DNA from 3 places in the Kitasatospora sp. NPDC059599 genome. Region 2 is predicted to be linked to each of the others. Evidence: riboswitches for the same ligand, from Rfam matches in the RefSeq annotation. Region 2 holds a riboswitch; each other region holds the start of a gene.
What was found. A riboswitch is a leader RNA that binds a small molecule or an ion and turns the genes downstream of it on or off. The one in region 2 is predicted to bind cyclic di-AMP.
Positions count from the first base shown of each region.

Region 1: it holds a riboswitch for cyclic di-AMP, as region 2 does, so the genes downstream of both, ACFV04_RS27690 (M23 family metallopeptidase) here and ACFV04_RS33470 (transglycosylase family protein) in region 2, are expected to answer to the same signal.
Region 3: it holds a riboswitch for cyclic di-AMP, as region 2 does, so the genes downstream of both, ACFV04_RS20895 (NlpC/P60 family protein) here and ACFV04_RS33470 (transglycosylase family protein) in region 2, are expected to answer to the same signal.

Region 1 covers NZ_JBHWCL010000092.1:12,446-19,570, forward strand. Annotated here, with positions in the region: gene ACFV04_RS27680 (GNAT family N-acetyltransferase) at 1-415, opposite strand, end outside; gene ACFV04_RS27685 (hypothetical protein) at 458-1,333, shown strand; gene ACFV04_RS27690 (M23 family metallopeptidase) at 1,451-2,284, opposite strand; cyclic di-AMP (ydaO/yuaA leader) riboswitch at 2,297-2,455, opposite strand; gene ACFV04_RS27695 (YiaA/YiaB family inner membrane protein) at 2,652-2,942, shown strand; gene ACFV04_RS27700 (alpha/beta fold hydrolase) at 3,063-3,890, shown strand; gene ACFV04_RS27705 (TetR/AcrR family transcriptional regulator) at 3,965-4,531, shown strand; gene ACFV04_RS27710 (SpoIIE family protein phosphatase) at 4,731-7,010, shown strand.
Region 2 covers NZ_JBHWCL010000131.1:16,939-24,063, forward strand. Annotated here, with positions in the region: gene ACFV04_RS33460 (SDR family NAD(P)-dependent oxidoreductase) at 1-169, opposite strand, end outside; gene ACFV04_RS33465 (cytochrome P450) at 436-1,794, shown strand; cyclic di-AMP (ydaO/yuaA leader) riboswitch at 2,038-2,201, shown strand; gene ACFV04_RS33470 (transglycosylase family protein) at 2,207-3,010, shown strand; gene eno (phosphopyruvate hydratase) at 3,284-4,570, shown strand; gene ACFV04_RS33480 (septum formation initiator family protein) at 4,689-5,168, shown strand; gene ACFV04_RS33485 (DUF501 domain-containing protein) at 5,140-5,838, shown strand; gene ACFV04_RS33490 (Ppx/GppA phosphatase family protein) at 5,841-6,776, shown strand.
Region 3 covers NZ_JBHWCL010000057.1:10,018-17,142, reverse strand. Annotated here, with positions in the region: gene ACFV04_RS20910 (glycosyltransferase 87 family protein) at 1-272, shown strand, start outside; gene ACFV04_RS20905 (hypothetical protein) at 376-1,398, opposite strand; gene ACFV04_RS20900 (NlpC/P60 family protein) at 1,578-2,624, opposite strand; gene ACFV04_RS20895 (NlpC/P60 family protein) at 2,851-3,972, opposite strand; cyclic di-AMP (ydaO/yuaA leader) riboswitch at 3,983-4,136, opposite strand; gene ACFV04_RS20890 (NlpC/P60 family protein) at 4,473-5,510, opposite strand; gene ACFV04_RS20885 (NYN domain-containing protein) at 5,710-7,011, opposite strand.

The DNA.
Region 1 (7,125 bases), on a different contig from region 2:
GGGCCGCCAGCCGGTGCAGGTCCAGGGTCCGGAAGGCGAAGTCGCAGAGCAGGCCGGTGATCTCGCCCGCGTAGCCGTGGCCCCAGGACGCGCGGCCGAGGACGTAGCCGAGGTGGGCGGAGCGGTACGTCCCGAGCGTGAGCGAGGCGTGCCCGATCGGCGTCGCGTCCTGCGGGTCCTCGGCGTCGGCGAGCCTGGTGACGGCGAGCCGGTAGGTGTCCCGCTCCTCGGCCATCGCCTGCTCCAGGTAGAGCTCGATCTGGTCGGCGCAGGACTCGCGGTCGCAGGGTTCGAAGGGCAGGTGGCGGGTGACCTCCGGGTCGCCGAACAGCGCGTGCAGGGCGTCCACGTCGCCGTCGGTGTGGTGGTACTCGCGGATGGCCAGCCGGGGGCCGACGAGTCGTACGGGGACCATGGCTGCCGACCCTACCGGCCCCCGGCGACTACCGTTCGGACTATGAACGACGAAGACCTGCGGCTCGCCCCGCGCACCAGGGCCGCCGACCTGCTCGCCTGGGCGGCCGATCAGGGCCGCACGCCGGTGGCCGAGGGGCCGCTGCGCGCGGTGCTGGCGCTGCTGGAGCTGGGCGGGAGCAGGATGCACGACGGCTGGCCCGAACTGACCTCCGACGCGGTGGAGCACCTGCTGTACGAGCGGCTCCACCTGTACGTCCAACCCCTGCCCGAGGAGGACCCGCTCGCGTACGGCGACGCCGTCCGGCTGCTGATCGACCACCAGCGGGCGGCCCGGCGGCTCAACGCCAAGCGCCAGGAGCGGCTGCACGCGGAGGCCGAGTGGCAGGGCGAGGTCGCGGCCGGGCTGCTGCGCCGCGCCGACCTGGTGACCTGGCCCCGGCTGTACACACTGCTGCTGCACGCGTACGGGGTCGACGTCGCGGACGGGGCGGCGGTGCGGGACTGGCTGGCCGGTTTCGGGGAGCTCGCCGAGGAGGAACGGCTGGCCGCGTACGAGGCGCTGGCGCCGGCCGGCTGGCTGGACGAGCCGGACGAGCAGGGCTGGGGACCGGGCCGGGTGCTGTCGGTCGGCATGGCCACGGACGGCGCGCGGCGACTGCTGGAGCAGGGCCTGATGCGGCGCAGCTACCGCAACCTGGCCGAGCTGAACGCGCTCGGCCGGCCGATGCCGGACGAACTGACCGGTGACTTCGGGCAGTTCGAGGAAGCGGCGGTCGACGCGGCGCTCGACCTGTTCGGGGTGTGGACGGTGCCGGGGCTGCCGCGGCTGCTGGTGGAGGAGTTCCCGGAGCTGGCGCCGGAGCCGGGCCCGGAGGAGATCGACGCGTACCTGGCGCAGCTGCCCGCGGAGGAGTGAGACGTCGTGACGGAGCCCCCGGTCGTCGCGTACGACCGGGGGCTCCGCACTGCTTCGGGGGCTGCCCGGGGTGCTCCGGGGGCTCCGCGCGCTTCCGGGGCCCCGGCAGAGGGTCCGCTACGGGGTGAGGCCGCGCTGCTGGAGCCAGGGCTCGGGGTCGACCGGGGCGCCGCCGCCGGGGCGGACCTCCAGGTGCAGGTGCGGGCCGGTGACGTTGCCGGTGGCACCGACCTTGCCGATCTGCTGGCCCGAGGTGACCTGGCCGGCGCCCTTGATGATCGAGGAGAGGTGGCAGTACCAGATCTCGGTGCCGTCGGGCAGCGTCTCGACGATCCGGTAGCCGTAGGAGCCGGACCAGCCGGCCGAGGTGATGGTGCCCTGGCCGAGCGCGTACACCGCGGTGCCGGTGTCGGCGGCGAAGTCCAGGCCGGTGTGCACGTTGGCCCAGTAGCGGGCGCTCTGGCCGTAGTGGGCGGAGAGCCGGTAGTCCTTCACCGGCAGGGTGAGGGCGGCGGCGCGCTTGGCCTCGGCCTCCTTGGCGGCGGCCTTGGCCTCGGCTTCCTTGGCGGCGGCCTTGGCCTCGGCCTCCTGCGCGGCCTGCACGCGGGCGCCCTCCTCCGCGGCGGTGCGCTGGCTGTCGGCCTGCTGCTGGATGCGGGCGGCGAGCGCGAGGCCGGGGTCGGCGGAGAGGGCGACCGGGGTCTCGTCCGGGGCCTCGACGGCGGGGGCGGCGGCCGGGGTGGCCGAGGCGAAGCCGGTGGCGCCCAGGGTGGCGGCGACCGCGGTGACGCCGAGCAGCGGGGAGGCGCCGCGGGTCTGACGCGGCATCCGGTGCCGGTTGGTCTCGACCTCGGGGCCGAAGGCCTCGGGCGCGTCCGCGCCGGGGTGGTCGAGGAGCTGGGTACCGGCTGCGGGGCCGGCCGGGTGTGCCGGGGTGTGCGTCGACGCCACGGAGGCGCGCTCCTTTCCTTCCTTCGCGCCTACCGGGTTAGCTGACGGGTTCGGAGCAGGAAGGTCTCCTACGGCCGGGCCGGGGCCCCGCCGATTCACCCCAAGGAACGTGGTTCCCCGGCTCCCTGACCTGCCCGGAGGCCGGCCGACGGGATTAGGCGACGGCGCACGGTGCCGTCTGGGTACGGCGTTGACGACCGCGCTGCGTTATCAAACGTTAATCCTAGGGCGCTCCGATTCCAAGCCATCCGTCCGGGACGACCGCGGAGCGGATGATCGGACGTCAACGAACGACCCCTCATGCGAGCACCCCATCTGAGTACCCCTACTCATGTGCGGTCACACCGGGCGGCCGCATCCTGGCGCCATGAGCGCACCGATGCAGAACCGCACCACGGCCGCGTACTACGTCCAGGCCATCCTCTCCTTCGCCCTGTCGGGCACCGCCGTCGCGGTCGGGATCGCCTACCTGCCGGTCGGCGGGTGGACGCGGGCCTTCCTCGGGATCGGCCTCCTCTACACCGTCACCTCCGCGTTCACCCTGGCGAAGGTGGTCCGGGACCGGCACGAGTCGAACGAGATCGTCAGCCGGGTCGACCAGGCCCGGCTGGACAAGCTGCTCAGCGAGCACGACCCGTTCAGGGTCGAGGGGGCCTGAGGCGGGAGCGCCCGACCTCCTCCCGCGCCCGGACGCTTGACAGCTAAGGCTATTAGCCTTAGCTTTATGGCTATCGGCAGCACCGCCGATGCCCGCGACGGCGGACCGAGGAGGCCCACCATGAACGCCACCGACACCCCCGACACCCAGTACCTGGCCCTGCCCGGCGGGCGCATCGCCTTCGACGACACCCGGCAGGGCGACGGCACCCCCGTCGTCCTGCTCCCCGGCATGCTCGACAGCCGGGCCGCGTACCGGCACCTCCGCCCCCTGCTCGTCGCCGCCGGCCACCGGGTCGTCACCGTGGACCTGCGCGGCTTCGGCGAATCCTCCATCGCCTGGGACGACTACGGCCCGGCCGCCATCGCCGACGACGTCCTCGCCCTCCTCGACCACCTCGGCATCGAACGCGCCGTCCTCGCCGGGAACTCCTACACCGGCGCCACCGTCGTCAAGGCCGCCGGGGACGCGCCCGAGCGGGTCGCCGGAATCGTCCTGATCGACGCCTTCGTCGAGAACCCGCAGCCGGGCGCCCTCATGCGCGGCGCCCTGCGCCTGATGGGCGCGGCAATCGTCCACTGGCCCGCCTTCTGGGGCTTCTACCTGCGCCGGATGGCCTTCCCCGGCGCCAAGCCCGCCGACTTCGACGCGTACGTGAACGGGCTGGTCGCCGCCCTGCGCACCCCCGGCCGCAAGACCGCCACCCGCGGCTACGTCAGCGGGGACTCCGCGCCGGCCGGCTGGACCGCCGCAGTGCGGTGCCCGGCACTCGTGGTCATGGGCAGCAAGGACCCCGACTTCCCGAAGCCCGAACTCGTCGCCGACCGGCAGGTCGCGGCACTCGGCGCGCGGAAGGCGATGATCGAGGGATCCGGGCACTACCCGATGGCCGACGCCCCGCAGGCCACCGCGGACGCCCTGCTGCCCTTCCTCGCCGAACTCGCCTGACCGCCGGCGCCCGACGTTCCCCGCCGGCGCCCGACAGATTCCCCGCCCGACTCCCGTACGGAGAACCCGAAGCCATGCCCCGCGTAGGACTGACCCCCGACCAGGTCGTCGACCACGCCCTCGCCCTCATCGACGAACAGGGCACCGAAGCACTGACCCTGGCCGCGGTCGCCGCCCGCGCCGGGGTCGCCACCCCCTCCCTGTACAAGCACGTCAGCGGCGGCCTCGCCGAACTGCGGCGGATGATCGCCGTCCGGGTCACCGAGGAACTCGCCGACCGCCTCGCGGACGCCGCGGTCGGCCGCAGCGGCGACGACGCCGTGGCCGCCGTCCTGCGCGCCTACCACGCCTACGCCACCGAGCGCCCGCACCGCTACAACGCCCTCCCCCAGGCCCCGCAGCCCGACGACGACCTGGCCCGGGCCGCCACCCGGCTCGTCGGCGTGATCATCGCCGTCCTGCGGGAGTACGGCCTCGACGGCTCCGAGGCGATCCACGCCGCCCGCACCGTCCGCTCCCTCGCCCACGGCTTCGCCTCCCTCACCACCGCCGGCGCCTTCCGGCTCTCCGAGGACCTCGCCACCACCCAGGAGCGCCTCATCACCACCCTGACCACCGGCCTCCGCAGCTGGCCCGCGTAGCAGGCCGGGCAGTCGGGGCGGCCGGCGGCCGGTCCTGATGCCGTACGGGTGGCCGCCGTCGGCGCTGCCGCTGCGTCCGGTGCGCGCGGTGGCGCAGGACGTCCCGGACAACCGGACCCCGGTGCTGGTGCCGGTGCCGGTGCCGGTGCGGCGGCTCGGTCACCCCTCACCGTCCGGGGAAATGGGGTATTAAGAATCAGTGCCCCCCTCCGAGGACGAGAACCGGACACCGGACGAGAACCGGACGCCGGACCGGCGACGGACCCCACTGAGCAGTCCGACCGCCCGCAGTGCGATGCGCTGCGTGCGCCTGCTGCTCGGCTGCGCCGACGCGGCCGAACTGCTGGGCACCGTCCTGGCCGAGGGCCCGGTGTGGATCACCGGCGAGGGTTCCGCGCTCTACCTGCTGGATTCGGCGGGCATGCTCCGGCTGACCGTCTCGCACGGGCTGCCGGACTGGGCGCACGAGCGGTACAGCGTGGTCGATCCGGCCGGTGAGCTGCCCGCCGCGATGGCCCTGCGGCTGCGCCGCCCGTACCTGTTGAGCCCGGAGCACACCAGCGTCGACTACCCGAACCGGAACACCGGCATGGGCACCGGGATGGTCGCCGTGATCACCCTGCCGATGGTCGTGGACGAGCGGCCGGTCGGCGTGCTCGCGCTGGCCCTGGCCCACCGGGGCACCGTCCCCCGCCGTGACCTGGACGTCCTGGAGACGATCGCCGAGGCCTGCGCGCACCGGCTCTCCCACCTGCTGGACCACGCGGACGCCCGGCTCCCGCGGGACGCCCGTTCGCCGCACGGCGTCCGGTTATCCGACGGCCCGGCGCCGGAGGGGGCGGACGCGCTCCCCGCCGGGCTGGCCCACCCGCTGCTGTCACTCGCCGTCCGGTCCGCCGGGCACGGCGCGTTCGAGCGCGACCTGGTCACCGGGGAGAGCTTCTGGGACGCCGCGGCGTTCCGGGTGACCGGCCGGCCGGTGTCCCCGGACGGTGCCGCCCCCGAGCTGGACCGGCTGGTCCATCCGGAGGACCTGCCGGACGTGCAGGCCGCGCTCGCGGAGGCGCTGGCCGCCGGCGGGCGTTACCGGATCGGCTACCGGGTGCTGCGCCACGACGGCGGGGTGGCGCAGGTGGAGGAGTCCGGCGAGGTGATGCTGGACGTGCACGGGCGGCCGGTGCGGATCGCCGGGCTGCTCGCGGACGTCGGGCACCGGGAGCGGCCGCCGGCCGACGAGGGGGCTTCGCCGGGCGCAGCCCGGACGGCGCTGCTGCTGGCGCTCACCCGGGCCCTGTCGCGGGCGGTGACCGTCCGGGACGTCACCACCGCGGTGACCGACATCGTCCGCCCGGCCCTCGGCGCCGCGGGCATCGTCCTCGACCTGGTGGACGAGGGCCGGCTGCTGCCCGTGTCGCACACCGTCTACGGGGGGCCGCGCCGCACCGAGCTCACCCGGCTGGCGGACCTGTCGGAGTCCGTGATGCAGCGTTCGCTGGCCCGTTCCGCCCCGCTGTTCAGCGAGCCCTCCGCCGCCCGCGCCCGGCGGGACCCGCTCGCCCCGGCCGCCTGGGCGGTGCTGCCGCTGGTCGCTTCCGGGCAGCAGGTCGGCTCCTGCCTGATCACCTTCGCCGCCGAGCGGGCGTTCAGCCGCGAGGACCGCACCCTGTACTCGGCCTTCGCCGGCATCCTCGCGCAGTCCCTGGAGCGGGCCCGGCTGTACGACACGCATCACCACCGGGCCACCGAGCTGCAGCGGGCGATGCTGCCGCGCACCCTGCCCCGGTTGCCGGGGGTCGCCAGCGCCGCCCGCTACCTGCCGAGCACCGAGGGGATGCAGATCGGCGGTGACTGGTACGACCTGCTGCGGCTGCCGGACGGCCGGATCGGGCTGGTGATCGGGGACGTCCAGGGGCACAACGCCGAGGCCACCGCCGTGATGGGCCAACTGCGCAGCGGCCTGCGGGCGTACGCGACGGACGGGCACGACCCGGCCGCCACGCTGACCCGCACCAGCCGGCTGCTGTCCGAGCTGGACACCGACCTGTTCGCGACCTGCCTCTACCTGACGCTGGACCCGGCCGACGGCGAGCTGACGGCGGCCCGGGCCGGGCACCCGTCGCCGGTGCGGATCACCGCCGGTGCCCGGGCCGTGGAGCTGGACCTGCCGGGCGGGCCGCCGCTGGGGGTGGACCCGGACCTGCCGTACCCGCTGGCGGTGGACCGGCTGGCGGGCGGCGAGACGCTGCTGGCGTACACGGACGGGCTGGTCGAGGACCGCGAGGAGGACTACGACGAGTCGGTGCAGCGGATGCTCGGCGGGCTGGAGCTGTGGGCCCGGCAGGCCGGACCGGGCCGGATCGGTCCGGCGCCCGCGCTGGAGCGGCTGGCCGACCTGCTCACCCTGAACGTCACGGAGCGGCGGTCCCGGCCGGATGACGTGGCACTGCTGCTCCTGCACCGAATGTCACCACTTCCGTAACATCCTGCACACACATCCCACACACCCCCTGGCGCGAATCGGCCATCGGGCCCACCGGCGGCCCGTCCCGACCGCCCCGACGGGGCCCGGCCGACCCCTCGCCAGCTGCGGCGAT
Region 2 (7,125 bases):
CGGGGCAGCCCGTCCGGTCGAGTTCGGCGGCGAGGTCCTCGGCGATGCCGACGTGCTGGTCGGCGATCAGCATTCCGGCGGCGCCGGCCGCGGCGAACCGGCGGGCGAGGTCGGCGCCCGACCCGCCGTCGAGTACCGCGATGACGACGACTGACCCGCTGACCCGCATGGCCTGCTCCTCCCTGTGGGCGACACCGCACCGGCGCCCACGCGTACTGCGGAGGATCGTAGGCAGTTCCTGACCCTCCGCAACAGGGATTACCCCTCAGGTGACCAGGCTCACGCCCGCCGTCCGGCCAAGAGCTTTCCAAGAGCTGTCCACGGACCGTCCACGGGTCGTCCACGGAGCGTTGGCGCGCCCGTCGCACGCCGTTGTCGGGGGAGTCGCGCGCCGTCGGCGGAAGGGGGCGCGCACCCACCGGATACGGTCGTCCCATGCCAGCTCAGCCCGACTCCGCCCGGTCCGCCGCAGTGCCGTCCGACGACCCCGCCCGGCCCGCGGGAGCGCGGCCCGACGCCGCCGCTCCGCAGCTGTTCACCTGGGAGTTCGCCGCCGACCCGTACCCCGCCTACGCGTGGCTGCGCGAGCACGCCCCGGTGCACCGCACGACGCTGCCGAGCGGTGTCGAGGCCTGGCTGGTGACGAGGTACGCGGACGCCCGGCAGGCGCTCGCGGACGGCCGGTTGTCGAAGAACCCGGCGCACCACAGCGAGCAGGCGCACCGCACCGGCCGGGTGGGCATCCCGGGGGAGCGGCAGGCGGACCTGATGACGCACCTGCTGAACATCGACCCGCCGGACCACACCCGGCTGCGCCGACTGGTGTCGAAGGCGTTCACCCCGCGCCGGGTGGCCGAGTTCGAGCCGCGGGTGCAGCAGCTCACCGACCGGCTGATCGACGGCTTCGCGCAGCGCGGTTCGGCGGACCTGATCCACGAGTTCGCCTTCCCGCTCCCCATCTACGCGATCTGCGACATGCTGGGCGTGCCGGCCGAGGACCAGGACGACTTCCGCGACTGGGCGGGGATGATGATCCGGCACGGGGGTGGTCAACGCGGCGGCGTGGGCCGGGCGGTGAAGCGGATGCGGGCGTACCTGCTGGAGCTGATCCACCGCAAGCGGGCGGACCTCGGGGACGACCTGATCTCGGGCCTGATCCGGGCGAGCGACCACGGTGAGCACCTGACCGAGAACGAGGCCGCGGCGATGGCCTTCATCCTCCTCTTCGCGGGCTTCGAGACGACCGTGAACCTCATCGGCAACGGGACGTACGCGCTGCTGCGCAACCCGGAGCAGCGCCGGTCGCTGCAGGAGTCGGTGGCGCGCGGGGAGAGCGCGCTGCTGGAGACGGGGATCGAGGAACTCCTGCGCTACGACGGGCCGGTGGAGCTGGCGACCTGGCGGTTCGCGACGCGGCCGCTGACCATCGGCGGGGTGGACATCCCGGTGGGTGATCCGGTGCTGGTGGTGCTGGCCGCCGCGGACCGCGATCCGGCCCGGTTCTCGGACGAGAACACCCTGGACCTGGCCCGGAAGGACAATCCCCACCTGGGGTTCGGGCACGGCATCCACTACTGCATCGGCGCTCCGCTGGCCCGTCTGGAGGGGCGTGCCGCGCTGGCGACGCTGCTTTCCCGGCTGCCGGATCTGCAACTCGCGGAAAGTCCGGAGAATCTGCGGTGGCGCGGTGGCCTGATCATGCGTGGTCTGCGGGAACTCCCGGTCGAATTCAGTCCGGAGAGCCGCTCCCCGCACACGCCTCCGCACTCCCCTTACGCGCCTCCGACAAACTGACACAAGGTGACGAAACGGCGGGCGATGCACTGACGGGGCGTCGCCCGACGGCCTTCCGGCGGGGTGTGAACGGCCATCAAACCAGACATGGCGGCGCCGTTGGTAGGCGATCGGACACGTGCCGTAATTTCTGTGTGATATCGGTGATATGAGCTTGTGATCGGTCTGAGGATCTGTCTAGTCTCCCTGGAGTTCGCAGCTGCGGACCTCGTGCGCGGAACGCCGAATCCTGCCCGCCGCGCCACGGGAAACCGACCAGACCCTGGGCAGGGGCGGGGGAACCAGGTTTGTTGCCGTCCCCACGGCTTGGGGTGAAGCCGCCCGCGCGGAATCGTCCGCGCACGGCGGCCGGGCCACCTCCCGGTCCGAACCCGACAGCTCACCTCGCAGGCGTGCGGAGAGGGACCTCCTCATGCTGTTCGTTGGATCCGGCCGCCACCGTCGTCGCACTCAGACCGAGAAGGCCATCGCCGTCGCCGGTGTGGCCGGCGTCGGACTCGCGATGCCGCTCCTCACCGCCACCGGCGCCTCCGCCGCCCCCGCCTCCACCTGGGACTCCGTCGCCCAGTGCGAGAGCGGCGGCAACTGGAGCATCAACACCGGCAACGGCTTCTACGGCGGCCTGCAGTTCACCTCCAGCACGTGGAAGGCGTACGGCGGCACCGCCTACGCGCCGCAGGCCAACCAGGCCAGCAAGGGGCAGCAGATCTCGGTCGCCGAGAAGGTGCTCGCCGCGCAGGGCCCGGGCGCCTGGCCGGTCTGCTCCGTCAAGGCCGGTCTGAGCAAGGGCGGCGCCCCGGCGTCCGTCGACACCTCCTCGGACGCCAAGCCGCAGTCCGCCCCGCAGCAGCAGACGCCCAAGCGCCAGGCCCAGAAGCCGGTCGAGAAGCCGGTGCAGACGCCCGCGCAGAAGCCGGTCGAGAAGCCCGCGCAGAAGCAGGCCCCGAAGCACGCCGCGCCCGACCGGGCCGAGAAGCCCGTCGACCAGTCGGCGCAGCAGTACGCCCCCAAGCACGCGGCCCCGCGCGCCGCCCAGCCGGCCCCGGCCGCGCAGACCGGCCACGACTACACCGTCCGCTCCGGTGACACCCTGTCGTCGATCGCCACCGCCCAGGGCGTGTCCGGTGGCTGGCACGCGCTCTACGACGGCAACCGCGGCACGGTCGGCGGCGACCCGGACCTGATCATGCCCGGCCAGGTGCTGCACCTCGGCTGAGTCCGTCCGCACCGGCACCGGCCCGGTGCCGGGGTGCGAAGAGGGGGGTCGGCGCCGCCGGCCCCCTTCGTCCGCATTCGCCCGGTCCGGTGGGACAAGCTGGGACAAGCAGGTGAACTACCGGTGGGTAGTGGGGCCACACGCTGAGACGGGACCGAGGCCGACGTGGTCCCGGGAGCCCGGGCGGTTAGGCTCTGGTCCGTAACGACTCCGCAATCGTCCCGCTGACAGCGCCACCGTCAGCCGGACCCTGCTTCCGCAAGGAGATGCCTCGTGCCGTCCATCGATGTCGTCGTAGCCCGTGAGATCCTCGACTCCCGCGGCAACCCCACGGTCGAGGTCGAGGTCGGCCTCGACGACGGCAGCACGGGTCGTGCCGCTGTCCCCTCGGGTGCCTCCACCGGCGCCTTCGAGGCGCTGGAGCTGCGCGACGGTGACAAGAACCGCTACTTCGGCAAGGGCGTGGAGAAGGCTGTCCTCGCCGTCATCGAGCAGATCGGCCCGGAGCTGGTCGGCTACGACGCCACCGAGCAGCGCCTGATCGACCAGGCCATGCTGGACCTGGACGCCACCCCGGACAAGTCCTCGCTCGGCGCGAACGCCATCCTGGGCGTTTCGCTGGCCGTGGCGCACGCCGCCTCCGAGGCCAGCGACCTGCCGCTGTTCCGCTACCTGGGCGGCCCGAACGCGCACGTCCTGCCGGTCCCGATGATGAACATCCTCAACGGCGGCTCGCACGCGGACTCCAACGTCGACATCCAGGAGTTCATGATCGCCCCGATCGGCGCGGAGTCCTTCTCCGAGGCCGTCCGCTGGGGCGTCGAGGTCTACCACACCCTCAAGGGCGTGCTGAAGGAGCGCGGCCTGTCCACCGGCCTCGGCGACGAGGGCGGCTTCGCGCCGAACCTGGACAGCAACCGCGAGGCCCTGGACCTGATCACCGAGGCCATCCAGAAGGCCGGCTACGTGCCCGGCCGCGACATCGCGCTGGCCCTGGACGTCGCCGCCTCCGAGTTCTACAAGGACGGCGCCTACCAGTTCGAGGGCAAGGCCCTGTCGGCCGCCGAACTCATCGAGTACTACGCCGAGCTGGTCGCCGCCTACCCGCTGGTCTCGATCGAGGACCCGCTGGACGAGTCGGACTGGGACGGCTGGAAGGCCATGACCGTCAAGCTGGGCGACAAGGTCCAGCTGGTCGGCGACGACCTGTTCGTCACCAACCCGGCCCGCCTGGCCAAGGGCATCGAGACCGGCACCGCCAACGCGCTGCTGGTGAAGGTGAACCAGATCGGTTCGCTGACCGAGACCCTGGACGCCGTCGAGCTGGCCCAGCGCAACGGCTACCGCTGCATGATGTCGCACCGCTCCGGCGAGACCGAGGACGTCACCATCGCCGACCTGGCCGTCGCCACCAACTGCGGCCAGATCAAGACCGGTGCCCCGGCCCGCTCCGAGCGCGTCGCCAAGTACAACCAGCTGCTGCGCATCGAGGAGATCCTCGACGACGCCGCCGAGTACGCCGGCCGCGGTGCCTTCCCGCGCTTCAAGCACGAGGGCTGAGCACCCGCCCCAGCGCACGCCTGACCGGTGCCCCGCCGTTCACCCCGTAGGGTGGACGGCGGGGCACCGTCGCGACCAGGAGGGGATACGGGAGATGGCAGGATGGAGGATCCCGGGCTTGGCGGCCCGGCCTCGGTTCACGAGCCGGGCGACCGTCCTCGTCCTGGTGCTCTGCTCGCTGGTGGCGATCCTCGCCTACCCGACGCGGCAGTTCATCTCCCAGCGCGCCGAGATCTCCGCCCAGCGGGCGAAGGCCGACCACGCGCGCCAGCAGGTCGAGCAGCTGCGCCGGGACAAGGCCCGCTGGCAGGACCCGGAGTACGTCAAGGCGCAGGCGCGAGCCCGGCTGCACTACGCGGTGCCGGGGGAGACCCCGTACATCGCGGTCGACCCGGCCGGCCAGACCTCCGCCAAGCCCTCCTCCTCCGCCGGCGCCCCGGCCACCGGCCCGGCAGCCGGTCAGGCGAACGCCGCCAAGCCCTGGTACGCCAGCATCTGGGACTCGGTCGACGCCGCCGACACCGCCGCGTCGGCCCCCTCCACCCCCCTTCCGCTCCCGCCGTCCTCCGTTGGAGACACCTCCCCCCATGACCACTGAGAACCACCCCACCGTCTCCGACGCCGACGTCGCGGCGATCGCCGCCCAGCTCGGCCGGGTGCCGCGCGGCCTGCGCGGCGTGGCGCACCGCTGCCCCTGCGGGAACCCGGACGTCGTGGAGACGGCGCCCCGGCTGCCGGACGGCACGCCGTTCCCGACGCTGTACTACCTGACCTGCCCCAAGGCCGCCTCGCTGATCGGCACCCTGGAAGCGGACGGCGTGATGAAGGACCAGACCGCCCGGCTCGCCGAGGATCCGGAGCTGGCCGCGGCCTACCAGGCGGCGCACGAGGACTACATCGCCCGGCGCGACGCGATCGAGGTGCTGGAGGGCTTCCCGAGCGCCGGCGGCATGCCGGACCGGGTGAAGTGCCTGCACGTGCTGGTCGGCCACTCGCTGGCGGCCGGAGAGGGCGTCAACCCGCTCGGCGACGAGGCGATCGGCATGCTGGAGGACTGGTGGGCCAAGGGCCCGTGCGTCTCCCCGGCCGAGGTGCAGGCCGCCGGTGAGCGGGTCGGCCGCAACCGCGCCAAGGACCAGGACCACGAGGCGGTGATCGCCGCCAAGCAGCAGAAGACCGCCGAGCGCGCCGCCAGGAAGCGCGCCGCGGAGGACGCCGGGCAGGACGCGACGGCCGCGGACGCCGACGGGCAGCAGGAGTCGCGGTGACCATGACCCGGGTGGCCGCGATCGACTGCGGCACCAACTCGATCCGGCTGCTGGTCGCCGACCTGGACCCGGAGACCGGGGAGATCACCGACCTCGACCGCCGGATGATCGTCAACCGGCTGGGCCAGGGCGTGGACCGGACCGGCCGGCTGCACCCGGACGCGCTGGCCCGCACCTTCGCGGCCTGCCGGGAGTACCAGGAGATCATCTCCGGCTTCGGCGTCGGCCCGGAGCGGGTCCGCTTCGTCGCCACCAGCGCCTCCCGGGACGCGGAGAACAGCGACGAGTACGTCAAGGGCGTGCGCGACGTCCTGGGCGTCGAGCCCGAGGTGGTGAGCGGCGAGGAGGAGGCGCGACTGTCCTTCCTGGGCGCCACCAAGGAGTTGACCGGCGGCCGGTTCCCGGCCCCGTACCTGGTCTTCGACCTCGGCGGCGGTTCGACCGAGTTCGTGCTCGGCACGGACGACGTGCAGGCGGCCCGCTCGGTGGACATCGGCTGCGTGCGGCTCACCGAGCGGCACTTCGACGGCGCCGAGCTGCCCTCCGAGGAGCAGATCGCGCTGGCGCGGGCGCACGTGCGGGCCGAGCTGGACAAGGCCGAGGAGGTCGTCCCGCTGACCGGCGCGGCCACCCTGGTGGGCCTGGCCGGGACGGTCACCACGGTGTCCGCGATCGCCCAGGGGCTGCCGGGCTACGACTCGGAGGCGATCCACCACTCGCGGGTCAGCCGGGAGCGCGTCGCCGGGATCGCGCGCGAGCTGCTGGCCGCGACCCACGCCGAGCGCGCGGCCATCCCGTCGATGCACCCGGGCCGGGTGGACGTGATCGCGGCCGGGGCGCTGGAACTGCTGGAGATCATGGAGCGGACCGGTGCCGCCGAGGTGGTCGTGAGCGAGCACGACATCCTGGACGGCATCGCCTGGGGTATCGCCTCCTGACCCGCCGCGGGTCTTACCCGACCGGCCCCGGCGCCCCTTCCGGGGAGCCGGGGCCGGGGCGCGCCCGGGTGCGTGCGAGAAAGTTCGTGAATTTCTTCACATGGCGATAGGGTCATTCGTCACACCTGCTCGCCCGCTACGTCCGAATTGTGGGACCGAAGGCTTCCCGGTCGCCGGGCCCGCTGGATCGCAGGTCAGGGCTCGCCCGAGGTTTGAAAATCGAAATCACGCGCGGGAACCCGGGCACTGTGCGGATCGTTGCTGCTCAGCAGGGTAGTGCTCCGGCGCACGTTCACCGGGGGGTGCGGAGGGGTGTGAGCACCCGCGCCGGGGCCGGTTTTGCGGCCGC
Region 3 (7,125 bases), on a different contig from region 2:
CGATGTTCACCCAGGTCCTGGCCAGCGACCCGCTCGCGATCACCGTGCTGGCCCTGCGCAACCTGCTGCTGGTGGCCGCCGCCGTGCTCTCCTGCGTCCGGCTGTGGCGCTCCACCCGCGGCGAGGCACCGCTGCCGCCGACGGTGGTGCTGGACCGGGACCCGGCCGCGCTGCCGGCCACGGGCTACCCGGTGCGCCCGGGCATCGCGTACGAGCAGGACCTGCTGGACGGCATCGACCACCCGGGCGCGCCGGCCGAACAGCGGCGCTGAACCGGCCACACCGGACCACGCCGGACCGGGCCCGAGCAGGAGGGCCGGACTCCGGCCGTCGGTTCCGGCCGTCGGTTCCGGTCGTCGGTTCTGGCCGTCGGCCTCAGTCCTTCAGCGCCGCCACCTCGGCCTGCCAGAGCCTGGTGAACTCACCGAGGCCGACGCCCAGTTCGGCGCGCAGCAGCCGGTCCGTCCGGCGCTCGCGATCCTCGTCCGTCCCGTCGGCCGCGCCGACCGCCCGGTAGAAGGCGACCAGCCGCTGCGGCCCGTAGCGGCGGGCGATCAGCTCGCAGGCCAGCCAGGACTGCTCGTAGGCCTGGGCGATGCCGGCGGCCCCGGCGGCGAAGTCCCGGTCCTCGGGCAGGTCGGCGGGCAGCCGCCCGGCGGCGACGTCCCGGGCCAGCTCGGGGGCGATCTGCTGCGGGCTGCGGCCGGAGTCGCGGTAGGCGGTCCAGTCGGCGACGCCCTCGGAGAGCCACAGCGGCGTCCAGGCCCGGGTGTCGGACCTGGTCGCGACGTGGGTGGCCTCGTGCGTGATGACCACCTGCCGGCCGAAGTCGCTGAGGCGCCCGTACGCCTCGGGGTTGACCAGCACCCGGTCCGCCGGGGTGTGCCGGGGCGCGCCGGGGGCGGCCACGGTGACCGCCGCCATGCCCGCCCAGCCCGCCGGGTCGACCTCCAACAGTCGCGCGAACTGCTCCTCGGTGGCGGGCAGTTCGAGCAGCAGCCGACCGGCCCACGCCCCGCCCCAGACCTCCTCGACGGCCGGTACCGCCCGGTCCCCCACCGCGACCAGTCCGGCCGGGTCGGGTCCGTCGGCCGACCCGAGCACCAGACAGTGCGCGCCCGGCGCCGACCGTCCGGGGCCGAAGTCCCAGAGCGCCGGCGGCCCGCTCGCACTCTCCTCGCGCTCGACCCGCCAGCCGTCCTGGGCCCCGGTCAGCGCGATCCGGCGCGGGTACACCACGGGGTCGTCGTCGTACCCGGCGATCCGCACCACCAGGTCGGCCGCGGCGGTCAGCCGGTCCGGCCCGCCGCCCGCGGCGAGCACCAGGTTGCGGTACGCCGCCCCGACCACCGGAAGCCCCGAACGGGCCGGCAGCGAGCGTGCCCGCTCCGCCAGCACCGCGGCCACCTCGGCGCGCCGATCGGCCGCCTGCCGGGCCGGTGCCGCCGCCGGGGCGACCGGCGGCAGCGACAGCTGGGCCAGCCCGCCGGCCGCGAGCAGCAGCGCACCCCGCCGCGACAGCGCGCGACGGGGCCGGTCTATCGGATGCGGCCCGTGGGGGCCGCACGTCGAGGCGCTCAGAGCCGGACCACCCCCGAGACCGGCATGGCGTTGACGCTCTCGTAGCGGACCTTGGCGCCCGGGTAGGGGGCGTGCACGATCACGCCGCCGCCGGCGTACATGCCGACGTGGTGCATGTCCCGGTAGAAGATCACCAGGTCTCCCGGTCGCGCTTCGGAGAGGTTGATCCGCCGGCCGGCGTACGCCTGGGCCTGCGAAGTGCGCGGCAGGGTCACTCCTGCCTGCCGCCAGCTGTAGTACATCAGACCGGAGCAGTCGAACGCGCGGGGCCCGGTGGCTCCGTAGACGTACGGAGCCCCGACCATCCGCACCGCGGCGGCCAGCGCGGCCGCCCCGCGCTCGGAGGCGGCCGGGGCGGAGCCGAGGTCCAGCCGGTCGGTGCCGCGGGTGGCGCGCTGTTCGGCGTCCCGGGCGTCCTGGGCGGTCATCCTGGCCCGTTCGCCGGCGCCCAGGCCGTTGAGCAGCTTCTGCGCTGCGGCGAGCCGCTGCTGGATCTGCTGCTTGCCGTCGGCGAGCGAGCGGCGGGCCTCGTCCAGTTCGGCGAGCTTGCCGGTCGCCTCGACGCGCCGCTGGTCGAGCCGGCGCTCGCGGGCGACCAGCTCGTGCAGCGTCTCCTGCTGCCGCTGCGCCTCCTGGCCCATGGTCCGGGCCCGGGCCAGGTACCCCTCCGGGTCGGAGGACAGCATCAGCTGGGCGGCCTGGGCCATCCCTCCGCCGCGGTACTGCGCCCCGGCCACGGTCGCCAGACTGCCGCGCAGCTCGTTGAGCTGGTCCTGGGCGACGGCGATCTCGCCCTGGAGGATCGTGGTCTCGCCCTGGAGGCGCCGTTGGGCCTCCAGGGCCGCGTTGTACTTCTCGGACGCCTGCTCGGCCTCCTCGTAGAGCTGCTCGACCTGCGCCTTGACCTCCTTGCGGTCGGTCGGGTCCGGGCTGCCGGGGGCGGCCTGGGCGCTGCCTCCGGTCGCGACGCCGAGCGCGGTGGTGGCGGCCGCCGTCAGCACCAGCGCGCGGGCGAGCAGTTGGGAACGGCGGTGCACGGGCATGGCGGCAACGGCTCCAATCCGGCGGCGCGGCCCCGCCGCCGCCCCACTGCGGGCGGCCGTCGAGCGGGAGTCCGGTGGCAGACGTTAGCGAGTCCGGGCAAGCGAGTCCAAACCCCTCCGGACCCGAATATTTGACTCCTAATCGGACATCAGCCCGAGCAGCCGGAAAAGCCGCAGGCCCGGCCTTCCGTGGTGGAAGACCGGGCCCGGAGGCGCCGAGCGGGGATCAGACCCGCACGATGCTGCTCAGCGGCATGTTGGTGACGGCCTCGTAGCGGACCGACGCACCCGGCTTGGGAGCGTGCAGCACCTGGCCGTTGCCGGCGTAGATGCCGACGTGGTGGGCGTCCCCGAAGAAGATCAGGAGGTCGCCGGGCTGGGCCTGGGACAGGTCGGTGCCGATCCGGGTGCCGGCGTGCGCCTGCTCCTGCGAGGTGCGCGGCAGCGAGACGCCGACCTGGTTGAACGCCCAGACCATCAGGCCGGAGCAGTCGAAGGAGCTCGGGCCGGTGGCGCCCCACACGTACGGGCTGCCGACCTTGGAGGCCGCGGCGGAGAGCGCGGCGGCACCGCGCGAGCTGCCGGGGGCCGGGAGCGCGCCGGCCGGCGTGGACGAGGGCGCCGACAGGTTGGTGCGGCTGTTGTCGCGCGAGGCGCGGTCGGCGGCCTGCTGCTGGGCCTTCGCGGCGTCGGCCTGGGCCTTGGCGTCGGCGGCGGCCTTCTCCTCGGCCGCGCGCAGCGCCTGGCGCTCCTGCTCGGTCAGGGTGTTGAGCAGGTCCTGGGCGGCCTTCAGCTTGTTCTGGACCTCGTCCTTGGAGGCCTTCAGCTGCTGGGTGGTCGACTCCAGCTCGGCGAGCTTGCCCTGGGCCTCGGCGCGGCCCTGGTCGAGCTTGCGCTGCTGCTCCTGGAGCTGCTTCAGCTGGTTCTTCTGGGTGTCGCCGGCCTGGTTCAGCGTGCCGGCCTGGGTGAGGAAGTTGTCCGGGCTGGACGAGAACATCAGCTGGACGGTCGGGGATATGCCGCCGTTGCGGTACTGCTCCCCGGCGATCTGGGCGAGGCCGCCCTGCAGGTCGGTCACCTGCTCCTGCTGGCGGGCCACCTGGTCCTGAAGACCGGAGACCTGCTTCTCCAGCGTCTGCTGCTTCTCCTGGGCGGCGTTGTACTGCTCGGTCGCCACCTCGGCCTGCACGTTGAGCTGGTCGACCTGCTCCTTGACCTGGTCCTTGGTCGGCTGCGGGTCGGCGTGCGCGCCGGACTGCGCGGAGAGGGCGACGGCTGCGGCGGCGACACCGGTCAGGATCGAGACACGGGCGCGGCCTGCTGGCTTGGGACGACGATGGGACGCCACGAAGGCGGGCTCCTTCTTCCTACGTCCGCCTACCGGGTGAGCTGACGGGTTCGGGCCGGAAGCATGCCCTACGACGCCTCACGGCCGTTCCACCGGCCGACCTGGCGCCGATTCACCCCGGAGGAACGTGGTTCCCCGGCTCCGCTGCGCAGCGCCCCCGCTTGCTGGGCTCCCCTGTCGGGCAGTCGCTTCGACCTGCCCCGCTGCCTCGCGAACTCGACGGTGACCACCGCCGCCACCCTGGCTGGGTGATCGACACTGCGGTGCTCTGGGGCATGACCCTAGTAACTGAACCGTGATCGGTTCAAATCCTTGTCAGAAAAAAGACGGAAGATTACCCAAGTTCCTTTGTGAAAATGACCGATGGTGACCATTGCCGTACGCAAGGCTGATCAGGTCTCACCCGTTGGTCGCAAAACGCTCGAAAACCTGAACACCACCCCCGACGGGGGTGGTGCGGATCACAGGGGCCGGTCGAACCTCTCCGGCGTGTCGGGCCGTCAGACCCGGCGGATCGTGTTGATCGGCATCGCGTCGGCCTTCATCACCTTCACCACGTCACCGGTGTGCGGCGCGTGGACCACCATGCCGTTGCCGATGTACATCCCGACGTGGTGCATGTCGCCGCCGTAGATGACCAGGTCGCCGGGCTGCGCCGCGGCCAGCCCGGGCACCGCGGTGCCGTAGTGGCCCTGCTCCTGCGAGGTGCGCGGCAGCGAGACGCCCGCCTGGCCGTACGCCCAGAGCATCAGCCCGGAGCAGTCGAAGGTGCTCGGCCCGGTGGCGCCCCAGACGTACGGGGAACCCTGCTTGCTCATCGCCTTGGCCACGGCCACGGCCGCGTAGCCGCTGGCCGGCGGCAGGTTGCTCAGGTCGACCCGGTCGCTGCCGCGCGAGGCCCGGTCGTCCTGCGCCTGCTGGGCCTTCAGCGCGGCGCGGTCGGCGGCGCTGAGCGAGTTCAGCAGGTCCTGGGCGGCCTGCAGCTTGGTGTTGACGTCCGCCTTGGCCTGGTTCAGGTCCTTGGTGGTGGTGTCGAGGGAGGCCAGCACGGCGGCGGCCTCGGACTTCTCCTGGTCCAGCCGGCGCTGCTGGTCCAGCAGCCCCTTGAGCGCCTCGGCCTGGCTGGCGCTGGCCTGCTGGACGGTGGAGGCCTTCTGGAGGTAGCCGGACGGGTCGGAGGAGAGCATCAACTGGACGGAGGGGTCGATGCCGTTGGTGCGGTACTGCTCGCCCGCGACCTCGGCCAGCCCGCCCTGCAGCTGGGTCATCTGCTCCTGGCCGCGGGCCACCTGGTCCTGCAGCTGGTCGGCCTGCTTGCGCAGCTGGTCGGACCGCTCCTTGGCGCCGTTGAACTTCTCCGCCGCCTGCTCCTGCTCCTCCTGGAGCTGGTCGATCTGCGCCTTGACGTCCGTCTTGTTCGGCTGCGGCGCGGCGTGGGCGGCCACCTGGGCCGAGAGGGCGACCGCGGTCGCAGCGGCAGCGGTGAGCACGGAGACCCGCGCGCGGCTCGGCTGCTTGGGACGGCGGTGGGAGGCCAAGGGACCGGCTCCTTCTTCCAACGGACTCACCCGATTGGATGAGATTCCGGAAAATAGGTTTGACGGCAGACCCTAGTGCGGATCTACCGGTTTTGCCACTCCCCCGAAGGCGTGAACTCCGTTTCCCACACCGACTTCACCGGACCCGCACACCACTGCGAAACCGGCGCTGAGCAGGCGTCATCCCGCCCGGCCCGGTTCAGGGCCGGGCCAGCCGGTTCAGCAGCAGCACCGACGCCACCGGGCGCGCGCCCGCCTTCCGCACGCCCTCCGCGACCTCCCGGTCGGCGGACACCACCACCACCGGACGGCCCTGCGGCTCCGCCCGCACCAGGCGGCGGATCAGCTCGTCCGCGGTCTCCCCCGTCCGGCTGAACCGCACCCGGACCCCGCGCGGCGGCGCCATCATCACCGGAACGTCCAGGTCCTGCCCGTCGAACACGCAGGTGACCTCCGCCTGCGTGCGCTGCGCCAGCATCGCCAGCCCGCCCAGCAGCCGGATCCGCTGCTGCTCCAGCGGCAGCGTCGGATAACCGGTCTTGGTCACGTTGTAGCCGTCCACCACCAGGTGCACCTGCGGGATCGCCAACAGCTGGTCCAGCAGCGCCGGGTCGTCCTCGGCCAGCCCCCGCCGGGCCACGTCGTGCGGGGAGGCCGCCCCCGGCACCACCGCCTCCACCAGGTCCGCCGGGCGGATCTGGGAGACCGGCAGCGCCAGCTCCCGCTGCAGCCCCTGGGCCGACTGCAGCATCGTGTCCAGCAGCAGCCGCAGCCTCATGTCCTCGACGCTGCGCCCCTCGCGGGCGGACCGGCGGCCCTGCTCGGCGGCGGTCTCCAGCTCGGAGACCCGGTGCTTGAGCCGCCGCGCCTCGGTCTCGGCGGCGCTGCGCTCGGCCGCGCCCTGGGCCTTCAGGGCCTCCAGCTCCCCGGCCACCCGGCGCGTCTCCGCCTGCGCCCGGCGGGTGTCGCTCTCCAGCGACCGCACCTTCTTGCGCAGCGACTCGGCCTCCCGCCGGACGCCCTCGGACTCCGCGCGCTGACGCTCCAGGTCCGCCCGCGCGGCGGCCCGCACCTCGGCCAGCTCCGCCTGCAGCTTCTCCACCAGCCGGGACGCCTCGGCGGCCGCGTCCTCGGCGCCGGCCCGCTCGGCCTCCTCGCCGACCTCGGCGACCAGCCGGCTCCAGCCCGCCGAACGCACCAGGTAGGCGGCGGCCGCGACGTCCATCGGATCGGCGGCGCCCGGGACGCTGCCCGACTCCAGCGCCCGCACCAGGTCCGGCTGCCCCAGCCGCAGCCGTTCCGCTATCCGCACCCGGAAGGCCGGCTCCGCCTCCAGCGCGGCCGCCAGCGCCGTGGCCGCGTACTTGGCCCGCCGCGCCGGGGTGAACTTCACGTACTGACGCAGGCTCTGCGGGAGCTCACCCGGCGGCAGGCCGCCCAGCGCGTCCGAGGCCAACCCGACCACGCGACGGCGCACCCCCTCGGGCAGCGGCCGGTCCAGCTTCTCGACGGCGCGCTCCGCGGCGGGGCCGGAGAACCCGGGGAGTTCCGAGGGGGTCGGGGAGCCGGCCGCGTCGGAGGCACCGGACGAGGCGCCCTCCGCCGCGAAGCCCTC